2 regions of the Nonomuraea sp. GTA35 genome follow, and region 1 is predicted to be linked to the other one. Evidence: riboswitches for the same ligand, from Rfam matches in the RefSeq annotation. Region 1 holds a riboswitch; the other holds the start of a gene.
The links. Region 1 has a riboswitch for S-adenosylmethionine ahead of ACBJ32_RS36005 (aminotransferase class V-fold PLP-dependent enzyme). Riboswitches for the same ligand answer to the same signal wherever they lie in the genome.
Positions count from the first base shown of each region.

Region 2: linked by a shared signal. The riboswitch ahead of thrC (threonine synthase) and the one ahead of ACBJ32_RS36005 (aminotransferase class V-fold PLP-dependent enzyme) in region 1 are both predicted to bind S-adenosylmethionine.

Region 1 is NZ_JBGNUV010000009.1:345,658-357,433, reverse strand. Features, by position in the region: gene ACBJ32_RS36005 (aminotransferase class V-fold PLP-dependent enzyme) at 1-1,096, opposite strand, end outside; SAM riboswitch class IV at 1,142-1,257, opposite strand; gene ACBJ32_RS36000 (TerC family protein) at 1,379-2,122, shown strand; gene ACBJ32_RS35995 (cytochrome P450) at 2,152-3,315, shown strand; gene ACBJ32_RS35990 (SAM-dependent methyltransferase) at 3,299-4,261, opposite strand; gene ACBJ32_RS35985 (chaplin family protein) at 4,452-4,682, shown strand; gene ACBJ32_RS35980 (Rossmann-like and DUF2520 domain-containing protein) at 4,993-5,883, shown strand; gene panC (pantoate--beta-alanine ligase) at 5,906-6,742, shown strand; gene ACBJ32_RS35970 (DUF6624 domain-containing protein) at 6,763-7,269, shown strand; gene ACBJ32_RS35965 (L-aspartate oxidase) at 7,380-9,905, shown strand; gene ACBJ32_RS35960 (type III pantothenate kinase) at 9,909-10,691, shown strand; gene ACBJ32_RS35955 (hypothetical protein) at 10,740-11,210, opposite strand; gene lysX (bifunctional lysylphosphatidylglycerol synthetase/lysine--tRNA ligase LysX) at 11,369-11,776, shown strand, end outside.
Region 2 is NZ_JBGNUV010000015.1:23,284-35,059, forward strand. Features, by position in the region: gene ACBJ32_RS46105 (lipid-transfer protein) at 1-1,110, opposite strand, end outside; gene ACBJ32_RS46110 (Zn-ribbon domain-containing OB-fold protein) at 1,137-1,544, opposite strand; gene ACBJ32_RS46115 (S8 family serine peptidase) at 1,685-2,992, opposite strand; gene ACBJ32_RS46120 (hypothetical protein) at 2,989-3,594, opposite strand; gene ACBJ32_RS46125 (S-adenosyl-l-methionine hydroxide adenosyltransferase family protein) at 3,692-4,498, opposite strand; gene ACBJ32_RS46130 (DUF3263 domain-containing protein) at 4,615-4,914, shown strand; gene otsB (trehalose-phosphatase) at 4,954-5,724, shown strand; gene ACBJ32_RS46140 (hypothetical protein) at 5,783-6,361, shown strand; gene ACBJ32_RS46145 (sugar MFS transporter) at 6,371-7,645, opposite strand; gene ACBJ32_RS46150 (trehalose-6-phosphate synthase) at 7,688-9,112, opposite strand; gene ACBJ32_RS46155 (RNA polymerase sigma factor) at 9,144-9,698, shown strand; SAM riboswitch class I at 9,778-9,919, shown strand; gene thrC (threonine synthase) at 9,933-11,168, shown strand; gene ACBJ32_RS46165 (MoaD/ThiS family protein) at 11,193-11,468, shown strand; gene ACBJ32_RS46170 (cold-shock protein) at 11,712-11,776, shown strand, end outside.

The sequences.
Region 1 (11,776 bases):
CGGACAGCGCCTCGGCGACCTCGCGAGCCGAGTACCCGGCCACGGTGAACGACACGATGCCGACCCGCGGGTGATCGTCCCCCCACAGCGACAGCTCCCGTACCCCCGTGATCGCGGCGAGCCCGGCCCGCAGCCGGGCGATCAGCCGCTCCTCCTCGCGCACCAGCTCCGTCCACCCGGTGGCGGTCAGCGCGTCGCAGGCGGCGGCCAGGGCGATGGCGCCCAGCACGTTCGGGGTGCCCGCCTCGTGCCGCGGCTCGGGGTCGTCGTGCCACTCGACGTCGTCCCCGACCGCGCGCACCGCGCCCCCGCCCTTGAGGTACGGCTCCCCCTCGGCCAGCCAGTCCCGGCGCCCGACCAGCACCCCCGCGCCGAACGGCGCGTACAGCTTGTGCCCGGAGAAGGCCACGTAGTCCAGGTCGAGCGCGGTCAGGTTGAGCTTGCGATGCGGTACGAGCTGCGCCGCGTCCACCAGGATGCGGGCCCCGTGCCGGTGCGCGATGTGGGCCAGGGCGGCGATCGGCCACAGCTCGCCGGTCACGTTGGAGGCGGCGGTGACCACGAGCAGCTTCGGCCCGTCGATCCCGGCCAGCGCCTCGTCGGCGGCGCGCACGGCCTCGCCGGGGAAGGCGGGCGGCGCCAGCCGTACGGCCTCGGGCCAGGGCAGCAGCGAGGCGTGGTGCTCGGTGTCGAAGACCACGGTGGTGGTGCCTTCCGGCAGGCAGCCGGCCAGCAGGTTCGTGGCGTCGGTGGTGTTGCGGGTGAAGATCACGGCATCGTCGGGGCGGGCGCCGACGAACGCCCTGACCGTGTGGCGGGCCTGCTCGTACCTGGCGGTGGTGAGCTGCGAGGCGTAGCCGGCGCCGCGGTGGACGCTGGAGTAGGCCGGGAGCGCGGCGGCGACGGCGGCGCTGACCGGCTCCAGACAGGGTGCGCTGGCGGCGTAGTCCAGGTTGGCGTACCCCACGAGCCTGCCGCCCTTGACGGGCACCTCCAGATCGGCACCGAGCACGGCGGGGATCGGCCGGCCCGCCGAGGCGTCCGGAGCGGTCGTGGCGGCGTCACGGGCGGAGTTGAAGATCGTCAGCGTGGACACGGCATGCCTCCTGCAGGGTCATCGGACCCCTGGGAGCAGCCACAGAGCCCGCGCTTGCCCGCCACACCTCGTGGCGGACCAGGTCCTCACCCGGGGCACCCCGCCGCGGACGCGAGGGTTGCCGGCCAGCTAGCCGGGGCTTGTCGCTGGCACTCATGACCTACGTCCGGAACTATAACCGACAGCCGGGGAGGAAACGCAAGACCGCGAACTATTGCCGCCCATGACTCGTTGCTACCGGGAAACCCCCGTCAAGTCCCCCTGAGTCATGGAGGTGAGCAGATGTTGGATTGGGTGACCGACCCGAACATCTGGATCGGCTTCTTCACCCTTGTCGCCCTGGAGATCGTGCTCGGGATCGACAACATCATCTTCATCTCCATCCTGGCCGGCAAGCTACCCCCTGAACAACGGGACCGGGCCCGGGTGCTCGGCCTGGCCGCGGCTCTCATCAGCCGGCTGCTCCTGCTGCTCGGCCTGTCGTGGGTGGTCCAGCTCACCGAGCCGCTGTTCTCCGTCCTCGGCCACGAGATATCGGGACGGGACCTGATCCTGCTGCTCGGCGGCCTGTTCCTGCTGGGCAAGAGCGTCACGGAGATCCACCACAGCATGGAGGGCCCCTCCGGCAAGGACGGCAAGCAGGCCGCCGCGGCCTCGTTCGCCTCGGTGATCGCGCAGATCATGGTGCTGGACATCGTGTTCTCGCTGGACTCCGTCATCACGGCCGTCGGCATGGTGGACGAGCTCGGCGTGATGATCGCGGCCGTCGTGGTGGCGGTGGCGGTGATGCTGTTCGCCTCCGGGCCGATCAGCAGGTTCGTGGACCAGCACCCGACGATCAAGATGCTGGCGCTGGCGTTCCTGGTGCTGATCGGCGTGGTGCTCGTCGCCGAGGGCCTCGACCAGCACATCCCGAAGGGCTACATCTACTTCGCGATGGCCTTCTCGGTCATCGTGGAGCTGCTCAACATCCGGATGCGTGGCAGGCACCCCAAGCAGGAGGATGTCACTCCTAAGATGAAATAGTGGCCTTTGATCCTTGGAATCCGGATTTCGTGGCATACCCGTACCGGGTCTACGACGAGCTGAGGCGCCAGGCGCCCGTCAGCTACTTCGAGCCGACGGGCCAGTGGCTCATCGCGCGGCACGCCGACGTGAACGCGCTGCTCAGAGACCGCCGGCTGGGCCGCTCCTACCTGCACGTGGCCACCCACGAGGAGTTCGGCAGGCCGGCGGAGCCGGAGTTCCAGGAGCCGTTCTGGCGCGTGATCAGGGCGGGCATGCTGGACGTGGAGCCGCCGGTGCACACCAGGTTGCGCCGGCTGGTCTCCAGGGCGTTCACGCCCCGCATGGTCGAGTCGCTGCGCCCCCGCGTCCGGGCCATGGCCGGGAGCCTGGTGGACGCGTACGTGGACAAGGGCGGCGGTGACCTGATCGCCGAGGTCGCCGAGCCGCTCCCGGTCACCGTGATCGCGGAGATGCTCGGCATCCCCGACCATGACCGCCACCTGCTGCGCCCCTGGTCCGCCGACATCTGCGGCATGTACGAGCTCAACCCGTCGCCCGAGGCCCAGCACACCGCGGTCCGCGCGGCCTCGGAGTTCGCCGGCTACCTCAAGGCGCTGGCCGCCCAGCGCCGCAGGAGCCCCGGCGACGACCTCGTCAGCGCGCTCGCCCAGATCGACGAGCTGACCGAGGACGAGCTGGTCGGCACCTGCGTCCTGCTGCTCAACGCCGGCCACGAGGCCACCGTGAACGTGACGGGCAACGGCTGGTGGTCCCTGTTCAGGAACCCCGGCGAGCTGGCCAGGCTGCGCGCCGACCGCTCCCTGCTGCCCACGGCCGTCGAGGAGCTGATGCGCTGGGACACGCCGCTGCAGATGTTCGAGCGCTGGGTGCTGGAGGACATCGAGGTGCACGGGGTGAAGATCCCGCGCGGCTCGGAGGTGGCGCTGCTGTTCGGCTCGGCGAACAGGGACCCGGCCGTGTTCGAGGACCCGGACCGGCTCGACGTGGGCCGCGCCGACAACCCGCACATCTCCTTCGGCGCCGGGATCCACTTCTGCCTGGGCGCGCCGCTGGCCAGGATCGAGCTGATGGAGTCGTTCGGCGCGCTGCTCGACCGGGCGGCCACGCTGGAGCTGCGGCAGGAGCCCACCTGGAAGCCGGGCTACGTGATCCGCGGCTTGCACGCGCTGGAGCTCACCGCGACTGGCTGAGCCAGCCGAAGCCGCCGAGCCCCGACGCGTCGATCAGCTCGCCCTCCTCCGAGGCCCTGGCGAGGGCCCGGAGGTAGCCGCGCGGATCGGTGCGGGCCAGCTCCAGCGGCGGCCGCTCACCGGTGAGCCCCAGCTTCCGCAGCGCCTCCCGCTGTGTGGACAAGGTTGTGGATATCGCACCGGCCCGCCGCCCGGCCTCCGCGCACGCGTCGAGCGCGACGTGCGCGGTGATGTCGCAGGTCCCGTCGGGTACGGGGGTGACGACCGCCCCGTCGCGGTACCCGGTCAGCGTGCCGTGCAGCGGCCGGTTGTCCACAGGGTGTGCATAATCGATGGCGATCGCCCGGCCCCTGGTGAGGCGTACCAGAACCGAGGCCCACGCCTCGTCGCGGGGACGCCCGATCTCGGCCCGCGAGCCCACCCGATCGAGCGGCCACCACCGCTCCAGCCAGCTCCGGTCGGCCGGCCGCAGGGGGCCGCCGATGCGCTCCTCGCCCGTGTGCACGTCGACCATGACCAGCCGCGGCCCCTCGGGGGTCTGCTCGGCCACGTCGAGCGGCACGTTGTCCAGCCACTCGTTGGCGATGGCCAGCCCGGTGATCTCCGTCGGCAGGCTCGGCGACCACTCGATCCGCTCGGGCAGCCCCGCCGGTCTGGGTGAGAGATCCACGGCCGTGACGCGCAGCCGATCGCGCAGCCGTGGCCCGGCCGCCTCCAGCACCTGCGTGACCAGCAAGCCCTCGCCCGCGCCGATGTCGACCAGATCGAGCACGTCTGGTTCGCCCAGCTCCGCGTCCACCTCCGCGAGCAGCCCCAGCACCGCCTCGGCGAAGGCCGCCGAGGCGCTGACCGAGGTGCGGAAGTGGCCCGACGGGCGTTCGCGGAGGTAGAAACCCTCCTCGCCGTACAGCGCGCGCTCCGTTGCGACGCGCCAGGTGAGCCACATGCCCTGGACTATCTCATGACTCGCGACAGACACGCACCGTCATCGTTTGACTACTCAAGGTCGTGAGCTTGCGGTAGCGTTTACCCATTGTCACCGAGTGGTCGCGTTCGGCCAACCCCCAATTGGCCGATCCCGATCGCTCCCGAACATGCACCCGCGGCTCCGTGCCGCGAAACCGAGAGGAGCCCTCATGCTGAAGAAGGTCCTGGTCGTCACCGGAGCCGTCGCCATGATGTCGCTGGCCGTCCCGGCGCACGCCGACATCATCACCGACGGCGGCGGCGGTGTGATCTCCGGCAACCAGGTGGTCGCCCCGATCACCGCCCCGATCAACATCTGCGGCAACGCCGTGGCCGTCATCGGCGTCGCGGTCGCCGGTTGCAAGGGCGGCGCCGGCGTGCACGCGCCTCACCACTACTGATGGGAAAGAGCCCGGGCCGACGCAGGTCGGCCCGGGCTCGTCCCCCGGCCGGTCAGTCGGCGGATGACCGGCCGGCGCACCTCCAAGAGGTCGCATCGCGCGGGCGTCGGGCCTCGATCCGGGACTCGGCGCCCGCTGCCATGCGATGAACCCCTCTCCTCATCTCTTCCGACAGGGGGTGCACGTTTTGTATGCCCTTGTCGCATTTGCGAATAACTCAACGCGCGGCAAAACACCGGTCACGCTCGTCACTCGGAGAGGCCGTTACGCTGGTCGGCAGTGCCATCACGGTCGACAGGGGTGAGACGTCATGGACGCAGGGGATCGCCCGGCACGGCTGACCGTCGGCGTGCTCGGGGCGGGCAAGGTCGGCTCGGCTCTCGGCGCCGCGTTGGCGCAGGCCGGGCACAGGGTCGTGGCCGCCAGCGGTGTGTCCGACAACTCGCAGCGATGGGCGGCCGAGCGCCTCGGCGTCAAGCCGTCCCGGCCCGACGAGGTGGTGGCGGCGGCCCAGCTCGTCCTGCTCACCGTGCCCGACGACGCGCTGCCGCACCTCGTCAGCGGGCTGGCCGGCACCGGCGCCGACCTCCGGGGCAAGATGCTGGTGCACACCAGCGGGGCGTACGGGCTGTCCGTGCTCGATCCGGCCGCCGAGGCCGGGGCGCTGCCGCTCGCGCTGCACCCGGTGATGACGTTCACCGGCAGGGACGACGACCTCAACAAGCTGACCGGCATCTCCTACGGCGTCACCGCCCCCGAGGTGCTGCGGCCCGTCGCCGAGGCCCTGGTGATCGAGATGGGCGGCGAGCCGGTGTGGATCGCCGACGCCGACCGCCCGCTCTACCACGCGGCCCTGGCCAACGCGGCCAACCACATGGTCACGCTCATCGCCGAGTCCTCCGACCTGCTGCGGGGCATCGGGGTCGATCATCCCGGCCGCATGCTGGGCCCGCTGCTGGGCGCGGCCCTCGACAACGTGCTGCGGCTGGGCATCGCCGGGCTGACCGGCCCCGTCGTCCGCGGCGACGCGGGCACCGTGCGCAAGCACGTCGACGCGCTGATCCTGGCCGCTCCGGAGGCGGCCGACGCCTACGTCGCGCTGGCCAGGCTCACCGCGGACCGGGCGCTGGCTGCGGGGTTGCTCAAACCGGAGGAGGCGGAGCGGCTGCTCGACGCGCTGGGGGGCAATATATGGACCTGACCGTCGCGTTGGGAGGGCTGTTATGGAGCTGATCGTCGCCAGGGGCCGGGAAGACCTGGTCAAGGCGCGCCGTGGAGGCACGGTGGCGCTGGTGCCGACCATGGGCGCGCTCCACGAGGGCCACCGGTCGCTGATCAGGCAGGCTCGGGTGCGGGCCGATCAGGTCGTGGTCAGCATCTTCGTCAATCCCCTCCAATTCGGTCCTAATGAGGATTTTTCGCGATATCCACGTACATTTGACGCCGATCTTGATGTGTGCCGGGCCGAGGACGTGGACGTCGTCTTCCACCCGGCGGCCGAGGACATGTACCCGCCCGACCGCCAGGTGAGCGTCTCCGCCGGCGAGATGGGCCGCATCGTCGAGGGAGCCTTCAGGCCGGGGCACTTCGACGGCGTGCTCACGGTCGTGCTGAAGCTGTTCAACCTGGTGCAGCCCGACCTGGCGGTGTTCGGCCAGAAGGACGCCCAGCAGCTCGCCCTGATCCGCCGCATGGTCGCCGACCTCGACCTGCCGATCGAGATCCTGGGCTCGCCGACCGTGCGCGAGTCCGACGGCCTGGCCCTGTCCAGCCGCAACCGCTACCTGTCCGGCGACGACCGGCGGGTGGCGCTGGCGCTGTCGCGGGCCCTGCGGGCGGGCGCGGCCCAGCTCACCCCGGCCGAGGTCCGGCGGACCGCGCGCGCGGTGCTCGACGAGGCCGGCCCCGAGCTCGACGTCGACTACCTGGCCCTGGTCGATCCGGCCACGTTCACGGAGGTGGACGAGAGCTTCGAGGGCATGGCCGTGCTCGCGGTGGCGGCCACGGTCGGCTCCACGCGGCTGATCGACAACGTCACCATCACCTTGAATCCCGCCTGAGGCGGATTACCGTCGGGAGCATGACGGATGAGGAGCTGAGGGACGAGCTGCTCCGGCGTGTGGAGATGGACCAGGCCATGCGCGACCCGGCCAAGGGCTCTCCCGGCGACAAGAGGCTCGCGCGCCTGCAGCGGCTCGACGAGGGCAACACGGCCTGGCTCTACTCCGTCGTCGCCACCCGCGGCTGGCCGTTGATCTCCCAGGTGGGGGAGCGGGCGGCGCGGGCGGCCTGGCTGCTCGCGCAGCACGCGACCTCCCGTGACGTGCAGCGGCTGTTCCGCGAGCTGATGGCCGACGCCGTGGAGTCGGACGAGGCCTCGCCGCGCGACTTCGCGTACCTGGTGGACCGCGTACGCGTGCGCTCCGGCCGTCCCCAGCTCTACGGCACCCAGTTCCACGACGGCGCGGACGGCCTGGAGCCCATGCCGATCGAGGATCTGGAGCTGCTGGACGAGCGGCGCAGGGCCGTGGGGCTGGAGCCGTTCGCCGAGTACGAGGCGTTCATCAGGAAGAGCGGGAGTCACTGAGCACCCCGGGGCATGTTCACGTCGCCCCAGGCGTTATCGTCATGTTGACGAAATCACTACTCCAGGGATTATCGTCATGCTGACGAGATTGCCCCAGTGAGGAGACCCCCATGAGCGCACCGGTGATTCCCCTGCGTCTGACCGCGCCGGAGCCCGGCTGGACCGTCGAGGCGGACGTGGTCGTCGTGGGCTCCGGCGTCGCGGGACTGACCGTGGCCCTGCGCTACGCGGAGCTGGAGCCGGCGGCCAAGGTCCTGGTCGTCACCAAGGACGTGCTGTCGGCCGGCTCCACCCGCTGGGCCCAGGGCGGCATCGCGGCCGTGCTCGACCCGCACGACACCCCTGACGAGCACCTGAACGACACCCTGATCGCCGGGGTGGGCCTGTGCGACGCGCGGGCGGTGCGCACGCTCGTGACCGAGGGGCCCGGCGCGGTGCGGCGGCTCATGGCGCGGGGAGCCCGCTTCGACCGGACGCCCGAGGGGGAGCTCCAGCTCACCAGGGAAGGCGGGCACCGGCGGCACCGGATCGTGCACGCCGGCGGCGACGCCACGGGCGCCGAGGTGCAGCGGGCGCTCGTCGAGGCGGTCAGGGCGAGCCGGATCGAGGTGATCGAGCACGCGCTGGTGCTCGACCTGCTCAAGGACGCCAGAGGCCGGGCCAGGGGCGTGACGCTGCACGTCATGGGCGAGGGCGCGCGTGACGGCGTGGGCGCGGTGCGCGCCCGGGCGGTGGTGCTCGCCACCGGCGGGATGGGCCAGGTCTACGCGGCCACCACCAACCCCACCGTCTCCACGGGCGACGGCGTGGCGCTGGCCCTGCGGGCCGGGGCCGTGGTGCGGGACATCGAGTTCGTGCAGTTCCACCCCACCGTGTTGTGGCTCGGCGAGGGCTCGAAGGGCCAGCAGCCGCTGATCTCGGAGGCGGTCAGGGGCGAGGGGGCCTTCCTGACCGACCACGAGGGCAACAGGTTCATGGCGCAGGTGCACGAGCTGGCCGACCTGGCGCCGCGCGACGTCGTGGCCAAGGCCATCCTGCGGGTGATGCGCGAGACGGGGCGCGACCACGTGTACCTGGACGGCCGGCACTTCGGCCGCGACAAGTGGGAGTCCCGCTTCCCGACGATCTACGCGGTCTGCCGCGAGCACGGCATCGACCCGGCCACGCAGCCGATCCCCGTCTCACCGGCCGCCCACTACGCCAGCGGAGGCGTCCGTACGGACCTGCACGGCCGCACCTCCATCGACGGCCTGTACGCCTGCGGCGAGGTCGCCTGCACGGGCGTGCACGGCGCGAACCGGCTGGCCTCCAACTCCCTGCTCGAAGGGCTGGTCTTCGCCGAGCGCATCGCCGAGGACATCCACGCCGTACGGCCCGCGCCAGGGGAGCCGGTGCCGGGCAGCGCCGCGGAGGGGCTGGTGGACCCGAGGGTCAGGCCCAGGATCCAGGCCCACATGAGCACCGGGGCGAGCGTGCTGCGCAGCCGCGAGTCGCTGATCACCACGGCCAGGGCGCTGCGCGACGCCCGCTGGACCCCGGTCCAGGTGCCCGCGTGCACCGAGTCCTGGGAGGCCACGAACCTGCTCACCGTCGCCACCGTCCTCACCGGCGCGGCGGCGGCCCGGCTGGAGACGCGCGGTTCGCACTGGCGCGAGGATCACGACACCCGCGACGACAACGAATGGCTGGGTCACCTGGACGTGACCCTGACGGAGGAGGGCCCGCGCATGACGTACACACCGCACGGCGATGCGATGCCGCCGCGCCTGGCGCACGAGCTGACCGCCGCCGGGCTGGACCCGGCCGAGGTGGACGCGCTGATCGACCGGGCGCTCGCCGAGGACCTGCAGGAGGCGGGCGACGTCACGAGCCTGGCCACCATCCCGGCCGGCCAGCGCTCGGTGGCCGACGTGGTGGCCCGCAAGGACGGCGTGGTGGCCGGGCTGGCGGTGGCCGAGGCGGTGTTCGTGCGGCTGGGCGCGGCCCGCGCCGAGCGGGTGGCCAAGGACGGCGAGCAGGTGAGGGCGGGCGACGTGCTGATGACCGTCGAGGGCCCGGTGCGGGCCCTGCTGACGGCCGAGCGCACCGCGCTCAACCTGCTCACGCACCTGTCCGGGGTGGCCACGCTGACCGGCCGCTGGGTCGAGGCGATCAGCGGCACCGCGGCCCGCGTGCGCGACAGCCGCAAGACGCTGCCGGGGCTGCGGGCCCTGGAGAAGTACGCGGTCCGCTGCGGGGGCGGGGTCAACCACCGGATGTCCCTGTCGGACGCCGCGCTGATCAAGGACAATCACGTGGTGGCTGCCGGGGGCGTGGCCGAGGCGTTCCGGGCGGTCAGGGAGCGGTACCCGGATCTGCCGATCGAGGTGGAGATCGACCGGCTCGACCAGCTCGACCCGGTTCTGGACGAGGGCGCCGAGCTGATCCTGCTGGACAACTTCACGGTCGAGGACACAGCTCGTGCCGTACATTTCGTGAAAAATCGGGCGAAAAATAGGGTTGCGCTTGAAGCGAGTGGGGGATTGACCTTGGAATCGGCCCGTGATGTGGCGGAAACTGGCGTCGACTACCTTGCGGTGGGAGCGCTAACGCACTCAGCGCCGGCCCTTGACATCGCACTGGATCTGCGGGGGTAATTGATGCTGCTCACGATCGACGTCGGCAACACGCACACGGTGCTGGGCCTGTTCGAGGGCGAGGACGTCATCGAGCACTGGAGGCTGGCCACCGACGCCCGCCGCACCGCCGACGAGATCGCTGTCGTGCTCCAGGGTTTGCTGGCCCAGTCGCCGCTGCTCAAGGGGGCCGACGTTGACGGCATCGCCATCTGCTCCACCGTGCCGAGCGTGCTGAACGAGATGCGCGAGATGTGCCGCCGCTACTACGGCGACGTGACCGCGGTGATCGTGGAGCCGGGCATCCGCACCGGGGTGCCCGTACGCATGGACAACCCCAAGGAGGTCGGCAGCGACCGCATCGTGAACGCGCTGGCCGCCATCGACCAGTACGGCGGCCCCTGCGTCATCGTCGACTTCGGCACCGCGACCTCCTTCGACGCGGTCTCGGCCAAGGGCGAGTACGTCGGCGCCGTCACCGCCCCCGGCATCGAGATCTCCGTGGACGCGCTGGCCGCCGCCGGCGCGCAGCTCCACAAGGTCGAGCTGGTCAGGCCGCGTTCGGTGATCGCCAAGAACACCGTCGAGGCGCTGCAGGCGGGCATCATCTACGGTTTCGCCGGCCAGGTGGACGGCATCGTCGAGCGCATGGCGGCGGAACTGGCCGACGATCCCGACGAGGTCACCGTCGTGGCCACCGGCGGGCACGCCGCCCTGGTGGTGGGCGAGTCGCGCTCGATCGACGTGCACGAGCCGTGGCTCACCCTCATCGGGCTCCGGCTGGTCTACCACCGCAACGCCTCATGAGAAAGGAAACGGCCCCCGCGCGACGCGGGGGCCGTTCCCTTTTCTAGGTCACTCGCCCTCGGCGGTGTAGAGGTACTCCCAGGGACCGCACTTCTTCGGGTAACCCCCGTGCGGGCTGATCTGGCAGACCTTCGCCCGCAGGCTGTAGACGTCGTGCTCCTGGAAGCCGAACTTCTTGTAGCCGGGGTAGCCGCAGTACTTCTTGGCGTAGACCGGGGACCATTCGTGGTCGAAGTCGCTGGCCTGGAACTGGACGTACGCGCACTTGCCGCCCTCTTCGTAGCTGCGGTCGTCCAGATCGAACAGCTTGCCCCTGACCTTGACCACGTTCGAGTCGCCGTGGTGGTCCCAGTCGACGCCGACCCAGCCCTGCGCCTTGGCCAGGCCGTGCTTGGCGTAGGCGGGGCCCCAGTCCTCGGAGTAGTCGTACGAGCTCGCCTGGGCCGAAGCCGGCAGCGACAGGGCCACAGCGGTGGTCGCGGCGACAGCGGCGAGACCGGTCGCGATCTTCTTGAACATCTTTGTCTCCTCGAGCTCCCCATGGGCCGGTTCCCTACCGGCTCCCCCCCGAGCTCGTAAGGAAGTTGTAAACCGGGGCTCTTGCAGCGCTCCTTCAGCGACCCTGCAGGGGGCCGACGAGCCCTTGCAGTTCGCCATATCCCCTACTCTTTGTTGTTGTGAGCGACGAACTTCCCGAGCAGATGCGCATCCGGAGGGAGAAGCTCGACCGCCTTCGCAGCGAGGGCGTCGATCCTTACCCGGTGAATTTCCCACGCACGGCGACCAACGCCGAGGTCAGGGAGAAATACCAGGGCCTGGAGCCCGACACCGCGACCGGCGACCAGGTCGCCGTGGTCGGGCGCGTCATGCTCAACCGCGTGGGCGGCAAGCTCTGCTTCGCCACGATCCGCGACGGCGGCGCCGATCTGCAGGTGATGATCTCGCTCGACAAGGTGGGCGAGGAGTCGCTGGCGAGCTGGAAGCGCGACGTCGACCTGGGTGACCACGTCGGCGTGATCGGCGAGGTGATCACCTCCCGCCGCGGCGAGCTGTCCATCCTCGCCGACAGCTGGCAGATCACCGCC
Region 2 (11,776 bases), on a different contig from region 1:
GTTGGCGGCCAGGCCGACGCGGGCGTTCGCCGTCTGGCGGGCGCCCGCGCGGCCTCTCAGCTGGGTCGTCAGCTCCACGAGCTGGGCGATGGCCTGGGCCGGGACGGCCTCGCCGAACGACGCCAGGCCGCCCGAGGGGTTGACCGGGACGCGGCCGGTCAGGGACGTCCGGCCGTCCCGGAGGAGCTTCTCCGCCTCGCCCGGCGGGCAGAGGCCGATGTCCTCCATCCAGTCCAGCTCCAGTGCCGTGGACAAGTCGTACACCTCCGCCAGGGAGAGGTCCTCCGGGCCCACCCCGGCCTCCTCGTACGCCGCGTGCGTGATCGCGGCTCTGAAGGGCCTCTCAGGGGCGGGCACGGCCGCACAGGAGTCCGTGGCGAAGTCCGGCAGCTCCAGCACCGTGTTCGGGAAGACGGGTGTCACCGTGGAGACGGCCGCCAGGCGGACGAAGCCGGCGCCGAGGCGGCGGGCGTACGACTCCGAGGCGAGCACCACGGCGGCGCCCCCGTCCGAGGTGGCGCAGATGTCCATGAGGCGCAGCGGGTCGGCCACCATGGGCGAGGCCAGCACCTCCTCTGCCGTGACGGGCTTGCGGTAGCGGGCCATCGGGTTGAGCGAGCCGGCCAGCGCGTTCTTGACCTTGACGGCGGCGAAGTCGGCGGGTGTCGAGCCGTGCAGGGCCATGCGGCGGCGGGCGTAGAGGGCGAAGTAGGCGGGGTTCGTGGCGCCGAGGAGGCGGAAGCGCAGCCAGTCGGGGTCGTCGGGGCGGTCGCCGCCCACCGGCTTGAAGAAGCCCTTGGGGGTGGCGTCGGCGCCGATCACGAGCGCGACGTCGCACAGCCCGGCGAGGATCCGGGCCCTGGCGATGTCCAGCGCCTGCGCCCCCGACGCGCACGCCGCGTAGCAGGAGGCGACCCTGGCGCCCGACCAGCCCAGCTCCCTGGCGTAGGAGGCGCCGGAGACGAAGCCCGGGTAGCCGTTCCTGATCGTGTCGGCGCCGACCACGTACTGCACGTCGGTCCACTCCAGGCCGGCGTCCCGCAGGGCCGCGCGGGCGGCCGCGACGCCGTACTCCAGGAAGGGCCGGCCCCACTTGCCCCACGGGTGCATGCCCGTGCCCAGCACCGCCACCGCGCTCACGAGGCCCGCCCCCACATCCACACCAGCGGCCCGTCGGCCAGCGGTCCCGAGGTCAGTTCCAGCTCCATGCCCGCCTGCAACTGGTCCGCCGTCAGGTCCTTGACCTGGCCGAGCACCACGATGCCGACCTCGTCGAGCTCGACCGCGGCCAGCGTGACCGGCACGTACGGCTGAGCCGCCACGAACGGGGGCGGCGGCGGGTAGCAGGCGTTCGTGTACGACCAGACGCGCCCGCGTCGCGGCAGGGGGAGCACCTGCATGTCCGTGCCCGCGCAGCGCGGGTTCGGGCACGATCCGCGCCGGGGCGGGAAGCAGACCGTGCCGCAGCCGGCGCATCTGGTGCCGAGGAGATGGACGCCGTCCTCGGGGGAGATGGCGAACCAGCCGTCGATGGCGTACGTCATAGCCGGAGTATCACACAAGCGCTTGCTAGGTTGAATCCCTCGCGCGCCGATCGCGGGAGATCGCCTTGGTCGCGCGGGCCCTGTCCGGGCCGCTCAGATCGGATCCGGCCTTGGTCACCTTCGGGCTCCGCCTGGGCCGCTCAGTCTGGATCCCGCCGGCGACCGCCGTGCCGCAGCACCACCCGGGCCGACATCACCGCCATCAGCAGCACCATGCCGGCGACCACCGGCGTCCTGGAACCGGGCGCGGGCCCGGCGCCGAAGTACGGCCCCGGCCGCGGCGGGCTGGTCGCCGGCACGTCGAGCCTGTCGGCCTCGCGCAGGGCGAGCAGCGCGTTCGCCACGCCGTGCCCGTAGGCGGGGCTGTAGCCGTCCTCGGGCCGCCGCCTGGTGCCCCGCTCGATGGCCATCCGGACGTGGTACGGCGACAGGTCGGGGTGCGCCGACCTGATCAGGGCCGCGATGCCGGCGACCATGGCGGCGGCCGAGCTGGTGCCGTCGCCGACCACGTACGAGTCGCTGCCGTCCGCGGTGACGATCTCCGTGCCGGGGGCGACCACCGACACGTAGTCCTGCTTGTTGGAGAAGGCCGCCACCTTCATCCGCCGGTCCACCGCGCCCACCGCGATCACCCCGGGGTAGGCGGCGGGGAAGTTCTTCCTGTTGCCGGCGTCGCCGTCGTTGCCCGACGAGGCCACCAGCACGGCGCCTTTGCCGATCGCGTACTGGACGGCTTCCTCCTCTGCCGCCGACCCCTCCCACGCGCCGCTGCCGCCGCCGAGCGACATGCTGATCACGTCGGCGCCGTGGTCGGCCGCGTACCTGATGCCCGCGGCCAGGGCGTCCCGCCAGCCCGAGCCCGAGCGCTGCTTCTCGCGCCGCGGGTCGCCGTTCTCCAGCGTCACCCTGATCGACAGCACCTTGGCGGCGGGCGCCACCCCGAGGACACCGCCCTTGCGGCCGTCACCGTGCCCGCGCCCCGCGATCAGGCTGGCCATGGCGGTGCCGTGCGGCCCCCACGCGCCCTTGCCGGCACCCGCCGCGCCGGCGTCCGGGCCTGTGCCGGTCGCGGGTGCGTCCGGCCGCGTTGTGCCGGTGGCGGCGCCGGTGAGGTCCGGGCCCGGGATGACGGCGCCCTGCAGGTCGGGGTGGCGGGCGTTCACGCCGGTGTCGAGCACGGCCACCACCACGCCCTCGCCCCTGCTCGACCGCCATGCCTCGGGCAGCCGCAACGCGCCGAGCTGCCACTGCCCGGCCCGCGCCGCCTCGGCCACGTCGTCCGCCCCGGGGGCCTGGCCATCGTCGTCCGCCCACGAGACGGGGCCGGCGGCGCAGGTCACCAGCCCGGCCAGCAGGAGGACAGGCAGAGCGCGCCTTCCCCGCAGCCCAGCGCCAGCGCCACGTCCGGCAGCGCCGGGGCCTCGTGCGGCGCCGTCGGACGTGCTCATCGGACCAGCGCCTCGTGCAGCGCCGTCGCGAGCCGCCGCGCGGCGTCGCGCAGCCGTGGCGTGACGCGGTCGCCCGGCTGGTACGCCCGCCCGTCCGCGTACCCGGCGGCCGTCGCCACCATGTACCGCTCCCCGGACCCGACGACCACGCCGGTGAAGTACTGCCGGTCGCCGAACCGCTCGGCCGGCCCGCCGGGGAAGGCCGCGGGGCGCACGGTGGCGGGCCGTCCCGAGCCGTTCCGGCCGGGGCCGGGCGCGTCGAGCACGGCGATGCCCACGGTGACGACGAAGGTCTGCGTGCTGTCGGCGTACGTGGCGCGTAACGCGGTGCGGCAGCCGGGGCGTACCGCGGCGGGCTGGAAGGCGACCCGGCAGGGCGCCTCGGGGGCGACCCCGGTCAGCACGTACGTGACCCTGGCACCCGAAGGGCTGTGGCCGGGCACCGCGGCGGGGAACACCCGGACGACCGGCCAGGCGTGCCAGCGCTCGGAGACGGGCGGCGCCGGGGTGGGCCAGACCATGGAGACGAGGGAGAGCAGCACAACGGACAGGTGGTACACGGCGACCTCGAACGGAAGGGGAGGGACCTCCGATCTGCCCATGCATTCTGACATGCGAGTGCGCGGTCAATCCGACGCTTCGGTAAACAGACCGATACGCGGAGTAGTTACGGATCTGCGGCTTTCCGCCTATTGAGGCCTACGGAGTGGGTGAAAGTCGCACATGTGCTCCGGGTGGGAGCCCCAGCCGCTGCGCCGCGTCACCGGAGTTGACCGCGATCGCGATCAGCCCGGCCGAGTCCGCGAAGGCCACCAGCTCCCCGGGCGGCACCGCCGCGTACGTCTCCCGGTACGGCAGCGCGAGCTGCCGCCGCCCCAGCCACACGCCCAGCGTGTCGCCCACCCGCACGCCCAGCGCCTGCAGGTCGCCGGCCGCGATCGAGAGCTGCGTGTTGCCGTAGCGGTCCACCGAGACGACCTCCCCCTCCACCGAGCCGTCGCGCAGCAGCGAGGTAGGCTCGGGCAGCGAGACCAGCCGGTCCAGCGGCACCTCGGGCCCCAGGTCCGCCGGCCTCAGCCCCCCGCACAGCCGCCCCGCGACCGGCGAGAACACGTCGCGCCCGTGGAAGGTCGGGGAGACAGGGTGCAGGAAGTGATCGGGGTTCCTGATCTCGTACGCCGCCCGCGCGCCGCCGCTGGCGTGCACGGCCCACGACAGCAGCCCGTTGTCGGGGCCGATGAACACCCGGCCGCCCGCCTCGACGGCCACCGCGCGCCTGGCGCCGCCCGCGCTCGGATCGACCGCGCCGATGTGGATGCCTTGGGGGAGATAGGGGATGGTCTGGGCGAGAACCGCCGCGCCGCGCCGTACGTCGCCGGAGGGGATCAGGTGGCACACGTCGATCACCCGCGCCTCGGGGGCTATGCCGGCGATCACCCCATGACAGGCCGCCACATAACCATCCTCGAGCCCATAGTCGGTGAGGAGCGTGATGACTGAGGTCACATTTCGTGACTGTACGTCTCTCAATCCGCCGTGAACAGCCGCACTCCGCACATTACGATGGCCACGGGCCGCGTGCGGGCGACGTGATCGTCCCCGCCCCTTTCGAGGAGGACACCATGGGAGCACCGCTCAGCGGTGACAATGCTGCCCAGGAACCGTCCCGACAACCACTCTCGGACCGCGAACTCGAGCTCCTCGCCTTCGAGCGCCAATGGTGGCGCTACGCGGGCGCGAAGGAGCATGCCATCAAGGAGACCTTCGGGTTCTCCGCCACCCGCTACTACCAGCTGCTCGGCGTGCTGATCGACCGGCCGGAGGCGCTCGAGCACGACCCCATGCTGGTCAAGAGGCTGCGCAGGTTACGGTCCACGCGACAGCGTGACCGCGCGGCCAGAAGGCTTGGCATGCGCCCCTGACGTGCTGGGTACGGCAGGCGCGTGAAGAACATCCCTGGAATGGAAGCGATCTTGAGTGATCCGGCCGGCGCCGTGATCGGGCTCGACTTCGACGGCACCCTGTCGCCGATCGTGCCCGACCCCGCCAAGGCCGTGATCCACCCGAAAGCGCCCGAGGTACTCGCCGACCTGGGCGCGCACGTCCTCGCGGTGGCCATCGTGACCGGGCGTCCCGCGGCCACCGCACTGGAGCTCGGACCCGGCCTGGCCGACGTGCCGGGGCTGGTCGTGCTCGGGCACTACGGTTTCGAACGCTGGGAGGGCGGGCGGATCTCCGCGCCCCCGCCCCCGCCGGGAGTGCCCAGGGCCGAGGCCGAGCTGCCGCTGCTGCTCGACTCGCTCGGCCTGAGCGGCGTGGCCGTCGAGGACAAGGGCCGGGCCGTGGCCGTGCACACCAGGCGCAGCCCCGACCCCGAGGGCGCGCTGGCCAAGCTGCGCGAGCCGCTCGCCGAGCTGGCCGACAAGCACGGCCTGGTGATCGAGCCGGGGCGGATGGTGCTGGAGCTGCGGCCGCCCGGCATGGACAAGGGGCAGGCGCTGAGCCTGTTCCTGGCGGAGCGGGCGGCGAGGTCCGTCATGTTCGTGGGCGATGATCTGGGCGATCTGGCCGCGTTCGACGCGGTACGCGCTTCCGGGCTGCCGGGTGTGACCGTGTGCAGCGGGTCCACCGAGGTGACCGCGCTGGCCGAGCGGGCCGACATCGTGGTGGACGGGCCCGAGGGAGTGGTGGCGCTGCTCGCCGAGCTGGCCTCGGCCTTCACCCGTACGTGAGAGCCGCCTTCAGTCGTTGGTGAGTGATCTGCAAGTCGCGTTCCCTAGGGTCGGCGGCATGCACAAGCGTTGTCTCGCCGTCGTGGCCGCCACCGGGGTGGCCGCGGCCACCCTCCTCTCCTCCTCTCTGCCTGCCGCCGCCGCCCCCGCCCAGCCGCTCACGTTCAGGGGCATGACGCTCTACGTCCCGATCCAGTGGGAGGTCCACCGGTTCGGCGCCGACGCCGTCCAGGTGGTCACCGGAAAGTGCGGCAAGGCCAGGGGGTGGAGCACGCCGGAGTGCGACTCGTTCTACCTCCTCGGGCCGAAGCTCATCAAGATCGGTGCGGAGGGCTGGGGCCCCTACACCGGCAAGCGGCCCTTCTACACGGCCAGCGACGTGCAGCCCTGCCCGTTCGACGACAAGTACGGCGAGATCATCGGGCCCAAGGTCAGCCGGGGGCTGCGCCAGGTCGGGCCCGGGCACAAGGCGGCCTACAACGCGTGGCAGGCCAAGTGCGTCTCCTACTCCAGCACCAAGGTGTACAAGCGCTTCACGCAGCGCGAGTGGTACCTGCCGAAGTCGAAGATCCTCGTCGTGGACCAGTGGAACACGCCGGGCCTGTCCGACACTCTCAAGCACGCCGACTGGAGGTAGAACCCCGGCTCACGCGCGCCGGCCGGGGACGAGCACGCCGGCGACCGCGAGGCCGATGAGCACCGGCACCATCAGGAACGCGTTCCGGGTGCCGTAGCCGTCGGCCAGCGCGCCGAGCACCAGCGGCCCGATCGCCATGGCGGCGCCCGCCCAGACGGGTGAGGCCGCCGCCGCCAGGTCGGCCCGGTCGCCCGAGCCGGCGATCAGCGCGGCCAGCGCGAGCGGGAAGTGCAGGGCGGCGCCGAGCCCGCAGATCACCAGCCCGGCGTAGGACAGCACCGGGTGGCCGCTCGTCCAGAACACCAGCCAGCCGGCCAGCGTCAAGCCCAGCGCCCCGGCGAACAGCGGCCCCCGCGCCAGCCGCAGCGCGAGCTGCGCCCCGGCGAACCTGCCCGCCGCCATGCCCGCGATGAACGCTGTCAGCCCGGTGGCCGCCGCGGCCGTGGACAGCCCGGTGCCGATGGCGAGCAGCTCCGCCGCCCACAGGTTGAACGTGAACTCCAGCGCCACGCAGCAGAACAGCACCAGTCCCGCCAGATGGAACCGCCAGCCCACCCGGGCCCCGGTGGCGGCAGGGTCAGGCATGGCGACCTCCCCGGCGGCGGCAGGACCGGTGGCATGCCCGGTGGCAGGGCCGGGGCCGGCGCCGGTGGTGGCGCCGGTGGTGGCGTCGGTGGTGGCGCCGGGGGTGGCGGAGCCGGTGGGCCGGTGGCCGGGCCACACCCGTCCCATGGCCAGCGCGAGCAGCACGCTCATGACCGGCGTGGCCAGCAGCGCGGCGCGCCAGCCCAGCGTGCTCTGCCCGACCACGCTGAGCCCGAACGTCATCGCCATGCCCGCCACCACGGCGACCGCGTTCGCCTCGCTCAGCGCGGCGGGCCCGGCGGTCCCGTGGTGGTCGCTGAGCGCCGCCATGGCGGTGTAGAGCATGACCGAGCCGAAGCCGCCGGCCACGCCGTACCCCAGCAGGGTCAGCGGCAGGGCGTCGGTGGCGAGGATCGTGAGCATGCCGGCGTTCATCCCCGTCAGCCCGATCCAGCTCGTCGCGCGCCGCCCGTACGTGCGGGTGAGCAGGGGGAGCAGGAGCCCGGCGGCGATCGTGCCCGCGGCCATGGAGGTGCCGTGCAGGCCCGCCACGGTGGCCGAGGTGCCCTGGTCGGCGCGCAGCAGCGGCAGGGCGGCGCTGAGGCCGTACACGAAGGTGGCGAAGGTGCTGAGCTGGAGGTAGATGAGCCAGGTCGGGCGGTCTCTGATCAGACGGTCGGGCGATAAGGCCGTGGTCACCCGGCAGCCTCCCGGTGATCGGAATGACCTTGCCCTCCCATGTTAGGTGAGGGCTTCGAGCTGGGTCGCGAGCCACTTCTGCGGCGGCAGGGCGGTGGCGGCGGCGTGCAGCTTGTCGCGGCGCGTGCGGCGCTCGTCCTCCGGCATGACCAGCGCGGCGTGCAGCGCGGCGGCGGTGCCGCTGATGTCGTAGGGGTTGACCACGAGCGCGTGCGCGCCGAGCTCGGCGGCTGCGCCCGCCTCGCGCGAGAGCACCAGCGCGCATCGCGGCGACAGGATGGGGCCCTCCTTGGCCACCAGGTTCATGCCGTCGCGGATGGGGTTGACCAGCAGCACGTCGGCCATCCGGTACGCGGCCAGCGAGCGCGGGTAGTCGTCGTTGACGTTGAGTATCAGCGGGTCCCAGTCCTCGGTGGCGTACTCGTCCTCGATCTGCCGGGCGCAGCGCTGCACCGACGCGGTGTACTCGCGGTATTCGGGCAGGTCGTGGCGGCTGGGGTAGGCGAAGGCCAGGTGCACGACCCGGCCGTGCCACTCGGGGTGCGCGGCGAGGAACTCGCGGTAGGCGATCAGCCCGCGGACGATGTTCTTCGACAGCTCGGTGCGGTCGATGCGGACGATCAGCTTGCGGTCGCCGACCTGCTCCCGCAGCGCGGTCATGTGCGACTCGACGTCGGGCTCGCAGGCCCGCTGCCACAGGGCGTCGCCGTCGACGCCGAGGCTGTGCACGCCGATGCGGGTCGTCCTGCCCTCGTAGGTGACACTGCGCCCCACCCGGTCGGCCTCCGCGCCCAGGAGCCGCTCGCAGCAGTCCATGAACGCCTGCGCCCACCTGTCGGTGAGGAACCCGGCGTGATCGGCCCCCAGGATGCCTTCCAGGACCTCGCCCGCCACGTCGTCGGGCAGCAGCGAGAAGTACTCGGGCGGCGCCCACGGGGTGTGGCTGAAGTGGGCGATGCGCAGGTCGGGCCGCTCGGCGCGGAGCATGGCGGGGGTGAGCGTCAGGTGGTAGTCCTGCACCATCACGCGGGCGCCGTGCCCGGCCTCCTCGGCCAGTGCCAGCGCGAACGCGCCGTTGTAGTCGCGGTACGACTCCCACTCGCGCGCGAACCTGGTGCCGAAGTTGGGCGAGTTCGGGATGTCGTAGAGCAGGTGGTTGACGAACCACAGGGTGGAGTTGGCCACGGCGTTGTAGGCGCGGTGGAAGATGGCGGGCGGGATGTCCAGCATGCGCAGCGGGCCGGTGTCGTAGCCCGCGTGGTCGATGCGGCCGCCGGTGGCCAGGCGGACGGCGCTGCGGTCGCCGTCGGACAGCGCGGCGCAGACCCAGAGCACGCCGTCGTCCTTGGCCACGCCCGACAACCCCGAGACGAGGCCGCCGCCGCCGCGTCGCATCGTCAGCTCGCCGTCGTCGGAGACGGTGAAGGAGACAGGCCCTCTGTTGGAGGCCAGCAGGACGCTGTTCATCTCGGCTCCCTTCGATCATAGGATCCCAGCTATGGCGCTTGATGAGCTAACCGAGGAACTCGCCCGCTCCGCTGCTGCGGGAGATCATCGCGCACTTGGCGAGCTCCTCGCGCGGATTGAGCCGGATGTGATGCGACACTGCGCCCGGATCCTCCCCTATCACCAGGACGCGGAGGAGGCCTCGCAGGATACGTTGCTGGCGGTGGCGCGCAACATCGGGCGGTTCGAGGGGCGGGCCAGGTTCAGCACGTGGCTGCACATCGTGACGGCCAACTGCGCGCGCACCACGTACCGGTCGCTGAAGCGCAGGGCGGCCGAGCAGACCTCCGACGAGCTGCCCATGCAGAAGCCCGACGCGCGGCGGGTCAGCGTGATCGCGGGGTCGCGGCTCGACCTGCTCGACGCGATGGAGGCGCTGGAGGCCGACAAGCCCGACCTGGCGCAGGCGCTGGTGCTGCGCGATATCGTCCAGCTCGACTACAACGAGGTGGCCGAGCAGCTCAACATCCCGCTGGGCACGGCGAAGTCCCGGATCCATCAGGCCCGCAAATACGTGCAGGGCGTGCTGGGCGAGGACTATCGCTGAGACTGCTTGTCTCACATCTTGAGACGGGTGGTAATTTCGGCCACTTAAGCGGGTAGAGTCCAGTTCAACAACTGCATATTGCTCATCCAGAGGGGTGGAGGGACCGGCCCTGCGAAGCCCCGGCAACCCTCCCGGCTTTCGACTCGCGACCTGGCGAGGCCGACCGGGACAAGGTGCCAATTCCGGTTCGCGGTCAAGGTGGCCGCGGGCGAAGATGAGGGAAGGCCTCGCTTCATGTCGCTTGACTTTGGTCCTGCCGCCGCTCTGTCCTGCCGCGAGTGCGGCGCCCGTTACCCGCTGGGCCCGAGCTTCGCGTGCCAGGAGTGTTTCGGGCCGCTGGAGGCGGCCTACGACTTCGGTGACGTGACCCGCGCGGAGATCGAATCGGGTCCCGCGAACATCTGGCGTTACCGCTCGCTGCTGCCCGTCCCCGCGGACGTGGCCAGTAAGCCCAATATGAACCCCGGCTGGACGAAATTGGTCAAGGCCGGAAACCTGGGTCGCGCGCTCGGCATCAAGTCCCTTTACGTGAAGGACGACTCGGGCAACCCCACCCACTCCTTCAAGGACCGGGTGGTGGCCATGGCCGTCGAGGCGGCCCGCAACTTCGGCTTCCACACGCTTTCCTGCTCCTCCACGGGCAATCTCGCCGGCGCCGTCACCGCCGCCGCCGCGCGGGCCGGGCTCGACGCGTGCGTGTTCATCCCGGCCAACCTCGAGAAGGCCAAGATCGCCATGGCTCGCGTGTTCGGCGGGCGGCTGATCGGCATCGACGGCACGTACGACGAGGTCAACCGGTTCTGCTCGGAGCTGATCGGCGACCCCATGGGCGACAAGTGGGGCTTCGTCAACGTGAACCTGCGGCCCTACTACGCCGAGGGCTCCAAGACGCTCGCGTACGAGATCGCCGAGCAGCTCGGCTGGCGGCTGCCCGAGCAGATCATCATCCCCATCGCCTCCGGCTCCCAGCTCACGAAGATCGACAAGGGCTTCAAGGAGCTGGTGAAGCTGGGCCTGGTGGAGGACACCCCGTACAAGGTCTTCGGGGCGCAGGCCGCCGGGTGCTCGCCCGTGTCCACGGCCTACAAGGCCGGGCACGACGTCGTGCAGCCGGTCAAGCCCGACACCATCGCCAAGTCGCTGGCCATCGGCAACCCCGCCGACGGGCCGTACGTGCTGGACATCGCCCGGCGCACCGGAGGCGCCGTCGAGGACGTCACGGACGCAGAGATCGTGGCCGCGATGAAGCTGCTGGCCTCGACCGAGGGCATCTTCGCCGAGACCGCCGGCGGGGTCACCGTCGGCGTGCTGAAGAAGCTCGCCGAGAGCGGGCGGCTCGACCCGGAGGCCGAGACCGTGGTGCTCAACACCGGCGACGGGCTCAAGACGCTCGACGTGCTCACCGGTGAGGCCGTCGAGCCCACCGCCGTGATCAGGCCCTCTCTCGACGCGTTCCGCGCGACTGTCTGACAACCAGGAAAGGCGATTAGAACCATGAGCGTTTCTGTGCGGATTCCCACCATTCTGCGCACGTACACCGGGGGGAGCGCGGAGGTCAGTGGCGAGGGCGCGACTCTTCGTGACGTGCTCGCCAAGCTCGACTCCGACTACCCGGGGATCGGCGCGAGAATTCTGGATGAATCGGGCAAGATTCGCCGTTTCGTCAACGTTTACGTTGGGGAAGAGGACGTCCGTTTCGCCGAGGGGCTCGACACTCCCGCCCCTGACGGCACTCAGATCTCCATCATCCCGGCGGTTGCCGGCGGCTGAGCCCCGCAGACCACCCTCTTGAAGGCGCCCCTAGTGGGCGCCTTCTCCTTTTCCCGGCCAATTCAACGTTGAACGACCCCTACTGCGAAGAAATAGGCAGTTTGCGGATTGACTCTGTTGCCAAACCCCTTGCCACAGGTATGGTCGAGGGCGATCGTCTGGCTGCTTTTCCGTTAAGTCATACGATTACAGGTCCCGCGGAGGAATGGGCGAGATCTGGGAGACCAGTAAGAGGAGTCGGAAGTGGCGCAGGGCACCGTCAAGTGGTTCAACGCGGACAAGGGCTACGGCTTCATCGCGGTAGACGG